One region of the Halomonas sp. 5021 genome, then DNA from elsewhere that is predicted to be linked to it. Evidence: predicted binding sites of a transcription regulator. Region 1 holds the regulator's gene; each other region holds the start of a gene.
What was found. The regulator LexA, encoded in region 1, represses DNA repair genes until DNA is damaged. The targets are predictions, from matches to a motif close to TACTGTNTANNTANACAGTA.
Positions count from the first base shown of each region.

Region 2: the regulator LexA is predicted to act here: its motif matches at 1,280-1,299, upstream of R3F64_RS01895 (DNA topoisomerase III).
Region 3: the regulator LexA is predicted to act here: its motif matches at 1,376-1,395, upstream of R3F64_RS10515 (LexA family protein).

Region 1 covers NZ_JAXOVU010000006.1:188,555-190,829, reverse strand. Annotated here, with positions in the region: gene R3F64_RS11980 (TetR/AcrR family transcriptional regulator) at 1-303, opposite strand, end outside; gene lexA (transcriptional repressor LexA) at 606-1,271, shown strand; gene purU (formyltetrahydrofolate deformylase) at 1,268-2,122, opposite strand.
Region 2 covers NZ_JAXOVU010000001.1:372,484-374,758, reverse strand. Annotated here, with positions in the region: gene R3F64_RS01900 (ABC1 kinase family protein) at 1-1,238, opposite strand, end outside; gene R3F64_RS01895 (DNA topoisomerase III) at 1,411-2,275, shown strand, end outside.
Region 3 covers NZ_JAXOVU010000005.1:131,810-134,084, forward strand. Annotated here, with positions in the region: gene R3F64_RS10510 (Y-family DNA polymerase) at 1-899, opposite strand, end outside; gene R3F64_RS10515 (LexA family protein) at 910-1,353, opposite strand; gene R3F64_RS10520 (alpha/beta fold hydrolase) at 1,691-2,275, shown strand, end outside.

The DNA of each region.
Region 1 (2,275 bases):
AGGCACCGTCAGCACGGTTGTGGCCATGGTTTCGAGGAGCACTTCAAGGGGGATGTCACGACCCTCGTAGCGCGCTTCGAGTTCGTCCAGAGCGCCATGAAAACGTTGGGAAAACGGATCCAGGTAGCGAGCAAACACCGCCTGGATGAGCGCCTTCTTGGATCCGAAGTGATAGTTCACCGCAGCAAGATTGACCCGAGCCTTGCTGGTGATGTTGCGTAAAGAGGTTTCGGCAAAGCCGCGCTCTGCAAAAAGCACTTCAGCAGTATCCAGAATGCGGGTCACCGTATCCGATTGAGCCATGCTGCTCTCCATAAGACGGGCCAAAAAGCGGGCCATAAAAAACGGATGTTTTAAACAAACCAGGATACTACGTTATCGTTTGTTACCTCTCAACGTATACCTGAACACCCAACCCTTATCCAACGCCGCTTTGCATCTTCATATACATCAATTTGTTAGCTGCCTTACCCCCATTATATACTGGACAGGAGAACATGCTGTATACTTAACCACATACTGTTAACTACATACTGACTGTTGACTACATACTGATAGGTAAACAGGAACGCAGTCTTGCTCACTTATTCAATCTGGAGGCTGGTATGTCGCGGCCATTAACTGTTCGTCAACAAAACGTGTTCGACTTTATTGTCAAGACCATGGCTGAGCTCGGCTATCCGCCCACCCGGGCTGAAATAGCCAAGGCACTGGGGTTCCGTTCACCCAATGCGGCAGAAGAACACTTACGCGCACTTGAGCGTAAAGGCGTCATTCGCATCATTCGCAATACGTCGCGCGGCATACGCCTGCCCAACCAGGAACACCAGGAAACGCCAGACGTGCTGCCAGCCTCAGGTGCAGACCCTGCCAACGGCCTGCCTATCATTGGCGAAGTCGCGGCGGGTAGCCCTATCCTGGCCGCTGAGCATATTGATCGCTACTGCCCGCTGCCCGCCGACTACTTCACGCCCAGAGCAGATTATCTGTTGCGCGTTCGCGGGCTGTCGATGCAGAACGTCGGCATCCTCGAAGGCGACCTTCTCGCCGTCCACCGCACCCAGCGCGTTCGGGATGGCCAGATTGTCGTCGCCCGGCTGGAAGACGAAGTCACCGTCAAGCGTTTCAAACGCGACGGGAATCACGTCACCCTGATCGCTGAAAACCCCGACTTCGACCCTATCCATATCGACCTACGCACCCAACCACTTGATATCGAAGGGGTTGGGGTCGGCGTTATTCGCGGTGGCAATGGCCAGGCGCTCGGCTAGCTGAACACGATGGTCTTGTTGCCATGCACCAGCACGCGGTCTTCCAGATGCCAGCGAAGACCGCGCGCGAGGACGGCTTTTTCAACATCGCGGCCAAAACGTACCAGATCGGTCGGCGTATGACAGTGGCTGACCCGGTGAATGTCCTGCTCGATGATGGGCCCTGCATCCAACTCCTGAGTCACGTAATGGCAGGTAGCCCCTATCAACTTGACGCCACGCTGGTAGGCTTGGTGATAGGGTTTGGCGCCAGCAAAAGACGGCAGAAAACTGTGGTGGATATTAATGACCTGCCCCGCATATCGTTCACACAACGCTGGCGGTAATATCTGCATGTAGCGAGCCAGCACGATACTGTCGGCCCGGGCATCATCAATATGCGCCTGCACCTGCTCAAAGGCCGCAGTCTTGTCTGCCGGATCCACCGGCACATGGTGATACGGTATTCCGTACCATTCCGTTAACGAACGCATGTCGTCATGGTTGGAAATCACACCCACGATATCGCAGTCCAGCTCACCCACCTGCCAGCGGTAAAGCAAATCGACAAGGCAATGGGATTCTCGCGAAACCATCAGGACAACCCGCTGCCGTTTCCGGGTATCGACCAGCGCCCAGTCCATGTCAAACCGCTCCGCCACCGGCTCGAAGGCTGAACGTAATGCCTCTGCCGACATACCCAGCGAATCCGCCAATATTTCGTAGCGCATGAAAAAACGCCCGGTTTCCAGATCGGAATGCTGGCTGGCCTCGGTAATCGACCCTCCCTGGTCCGCGATAAAACTCGATACCTTCGCGACGATCCCCACCTGGTCCGGGCAGGACACCACCAAACGATAAAAATGCGACATAGTCATTACTCTTCACGGTTTGCCGGGCGACGATGATCGGGCCGTCCGCTGGCATTAAACAAACGTCTAGTGTACCGAATGAAGCGCTCGCAATCACCGCCCTTAATGGCAGTGATTGTTAGCCGCCCGCCCCATCCCGTATAGTTAACCAAT
Region 2 (2,275 bases), on a different contig from region 1:
CGGGCCCATTCAAGCAGGGGGGCCGTCCGCGAGTGCATATCAAGCCTTGCCTGTAAGCGCACCAGGTTCCAGTAATGGCCATTGAGGGCGCGTGAAAGTAGCAGCGTATCGGCGGGGGGCTGCAGACGGTCCATGGCCCCCCATACCTTGGGCGTCAGTTCGCGCAGGCGGCGATGGACGCGCACATCGCTGAAGTCCTGTTCACCGGGGCTAAACAGCGGCGCCACGCACTCGGCGGACTCGCGATAAAGCGATAAGGGGGCGCCCTGCCCCTGGCGGCCCCCCATTTGCATCAGCGCTTCATCCATTGCCATCGGATCATGGGCAAGGGTCGCGTTGAGGAGTTGCATCATCGCTTTCAAGCGGGTCTCGGGCACTGGAATCACCGCGCCAAAGTCGTATATCACCAACCGGCCTTGATCATCGGCCGCAAAATTACCCGCATGCGGGTCGGCGTGCAGCTCGCCGTAGGTAAACAATTCCTCGGTGATCCAGTCCGCCAACGCCACGGCGATTTTCTGGCGGGTGTCATCGTCAGCGCTTTCCAGATCGCGCAGCGGTGTACCACCCACAAAACGCATCGCCAGCACATGTTGGCCGGAAAGCTCAAAAAGCGGCTCGGGTATCACCAAGCGGCTATCGGCCTGGTAGCGTTCGCGGTAACGGGCCATGGCATCGGCCTCGGCGCGATAATCAAGCTCGTCGCGTAGCCCCGCTGCCAGCTCTTCAAACAGCGCATCCAGGCGCGCCTGGGGCACCTTGAACCAGCGGCCCAATCCCATGATACGCTTTACCTGCTTGAGATCGCTTTCCAGCACGTCGGCAAGCCCGGGGTACTGCACCTTTAGCACCACTGTTTCGCCGGCATGGGTGACCGCCTTGTGCACCTGCCCCATGGAAGCGCTGGCGAAGGGCCGCTCTTCGATGTCCCGAAAGTGCGAATCCAGCTCGCCGTACTGCATCACCAGCGCCTCGCGTATGCGCGGCCAGGGCATCGGCTCCGCCTGGCGTTGAAGGCGCGACAGCTCCTCGGCCAGGTCCGGCGGCAAGAGGTCATCCCACTGGGACATGATCTGCGCCAGCTTCATGGCCGGGCCTTTCAGCTCGGATAGTCCCTCAAATAGCGCCTCGCCCAGAGCCCGCCAGTCTGCCTGGCCACCCAGGCGTGTCTTGAGTAGCGCCCCGCCAGTGCGTGCCCCCAACCCCATCAAACGTCGTGTTCTGCCGCGATCTCGCATTTAAGTCGCCTCGTTGAGCATCTGATAAGCAGCTTACGCAATCCTATCAAATTATACAAAAGCTATACGCATAATTACTGAACATCATTTTCTCGACAACCCCTGCTATGCGCTTACGTGTGTGGTGTCTGTTACCATATTCATACGTTACACAATTTAAGGCATCTCCCGCATGCGCTTGATTATCGCCGAAAAACCCAGCCTTGCCCGGGCAATTGCCGATGCACTTCCCGGAAGCGGAAAACGACAGGACGGCGCCATTCACTGCGGCGATACCACGGTTACCTGGTGCCTGGGACACCTCCTGGAACAGGCAGCCCCGGAGGCCTACGACCCTGCCGATAAACAATGGCGATTGGATCGGCTACCCATTGTGCCGCAGCAGTGGAAATTGATGCCGCGCTCAAAAGCGCGCGGGCAACTGGCGGTGATACGCAAGCTGATTAAACAGGCAAGCGAGGTCGTTCACGCCGGTGACCCGGATCGCGAAGGTCAATTGCTGGTACAGGAAGTGATCGACTACATGAAGTACCGCGGCCCGGTACAACGGCTGCTGATCAGCGACCTCAATAGGCCCGCCGTCAGCCGCGCCCTTGCCAGCCTGCGACCCAACGCCGAGTACCAGCCACTGTTCCAGGCGGCCCAGGCACGCGCCCGTGCTGACTGGCTCTACGGCATCAACCTGACCCGCGCCTGGACGCTTACGGGCCGCCAGGCAGGCCACGACGGCGTGCTTTCCGTAGGCCGCGTACAAACCCCGGTGCTGGGCTTGATCGTGCGCCGCGACAACGCTATTCGAGACTTTGTGCCCCACCCTTATTACCCCCTTTGGGCCGACCTCAAGGTCGCTCAGGGCCAGCTGCGCGCCTGGTGGGCACCCAAGGAACACCAGCCATTAGATGACCAGGGGCGCTTGATCGACCGCCGGCCCGCCGACGCATTGGCAGCGCAGCTACCCGGCGCCTCGGGTCAATTGACCCATCTCGACCAGCAGGAGAAACGCCAGGCACCGCCACTGCCGTACTCGCTCTCAGCCC
Region 3 (2,275 bases), on a different contig from region 1:
TGGTCTTGACGATGGCGGTTGGTTTTCAAGAACAACATCACCGAGCGTGCCAGGCTGTGCTGTTCGCGAAGTTTTTCGGCACTACGCTGGGCATGGCGGCGCAGTGCCTCGTGTACCTGAGTCTTTACCCTGGTGGGTTGACCGAAAGAGCGGGATGTCATGATGCGCTGGCGGGGTTGATCCACCGCGTTCATTTCCAGGCAGGGGGTGCCACGCAGTTCCAGGGCAGTGCGTGCCAGCACCACGGAAAAGCGTTTGCGCAGCTGTTTTTTATCGCACTCGCGTAACGCCCAGGCGCTATGGATGCCGCTAATGGCAAGCCGTTCGGCAAGCCGCCTGCCCACGCCCCATACTTCGCTGACCGGCGTTTGCTTTAGCAAGGCTGTGGTGTTGGCATCATTCCCGCCAAGCAGGCAAACGCCCTGGTAGTGTGGCTGCTTCTTGGCCGCATGATTGGCGAGCTTGGCCAGGGTGTGGGTCGGTGCCAGACCGATGCATACCGGTAATCCAAGGCAACGATGTATGTCCCGATGTAGGCGCTCACCCAGAGCCTGGCACTGGTGCTTGCTCATGCCCTCCAGATAGATAAACATTTCATCGATGGAGTAGGGGGCGATGTCGGGGCAAGCGTCGTGCAGCAGTTGGGCGAGCCGTGCCGACATGTCGCCATACAGCTCATAGTTGGATGACAGCAGATGAATCTCGCCGCGCTGGCGTAGCCCTTCCAGTTTGAAGGCGGGAGTGCCCATGGGAATGTCCATCGCTTTCATTTCCGCGGAGCGGGCAATCACGCAGCCATCGTTGTTGGACATCACACCAACGGCTTTGCCTTCCAGATGAGGCTGGAAGACGCGTTCGCAGCTGACGTAAAAATTGTTGGCGTCGACAAGACCGATCATGACCGTTACATCACCGCAGGTATTCGTGAATGACCGCCCGAACCACCCCCCATACCTGACACTCGCTGTCTTTCAGGGGCAGCGGTGGGTAATGGGGGTGAGCGGAGCACAAATGCGGCGTGCCGCGATAGAGCGCGTAGCGCTTGATCAGAAGTTCGTCGTCGAACATGGCCACCAGAATATGCCCCAGACGGGGCGAGAGGCTGCGGTCAACCACCAGCAGGTCGCGATCGAAAATCCCCCAACCCTCCATGCTGTCACCGGTGGCGGTCAGGTAAAACGTGTGGGTGGGGTTCTTGATCAGGCGCACGTTGAGATCCAGCGTGCGCGGTTCGTAATCCTGGGCGGGGGAGGGGAAGCCGCTAAACCCAGCGCGGCCATGTAGGGGAGGAAAGGGCAGCGACTGATGCGTTAACGGCACGGCTGGCGCGATAGGCGATAACGGCTGCGTCATGGTCAGCCTCCTCACTGGCAGTATATGTATTTATATACAGTATTCGGCCATGAGGAGAAAATTGCAAGGGCTGGCCGTCTTTAGGAACCTTCGTGAAGGTTTATCTTGCCAGCCAGAGGCCCACCACAATGGCGCTGGTCACGGCGATAAAAAAGACCCAGTTGCGTGTTCGGGTGTCACGGTGGGGTTTCATAAAAGCCTCATTAGCAGGAAAAAGATGGACGTTGGCGAGCGCCCGTAATTTTGTACAGACATCGGTGTTTGGCATGGTACCGTTTGTGCTTTATGCCGTCATCTTGCCGCCTGGGGCGGTTGGTTTGCTTAGGATAGGTTCATAATGTCTCAACCCACTGCAACGCGTTATCCTCATTCCCTTTACCTCGCCCAAGGTCGTCTGGCGGCGCTGAGCTGGGGGCGTGATGCGGCCCCTACTTGGCTGGCGCTCCACGGCTGGCTCGATAACGCGGCGAGTTTTTCACGGTTAGCGCCGTTGCTGGTGGAAGCACTGGATATTCGCATTGTGGCTATCGATTTTCGTGGTCACGGGCATTCAGCACATGCGGCGGCGGGCGAGGATTATGCGCTGTGGGATTATTGCCACGACGTGCTTGATGCCATGGACGATTTGGCCATTGAGCGAGTGGCATTGCTCGCCCACTCCATGGGCGCCGCGGTGGCCTGCCTATTGGCTGCCGCCGTGCCGGAGCGCATTGAGTTCATGACGCTGCTGGATGGCTTGGGTGCGCTCAATACGCCCTCTGGTGACACGACAAGCCAACTGCGCAAGGGGTTAATGGCGCATAGGCGGCCCATTTCCCGGGCGCCGCGTTATCCTGATCTGGCCACCGCGGTGGCGGCTCGAGTGGCCGGTGGCGTTACACCGTTAGACACCATCACCGCCACGCCGCTGGTGGAGCGCAAT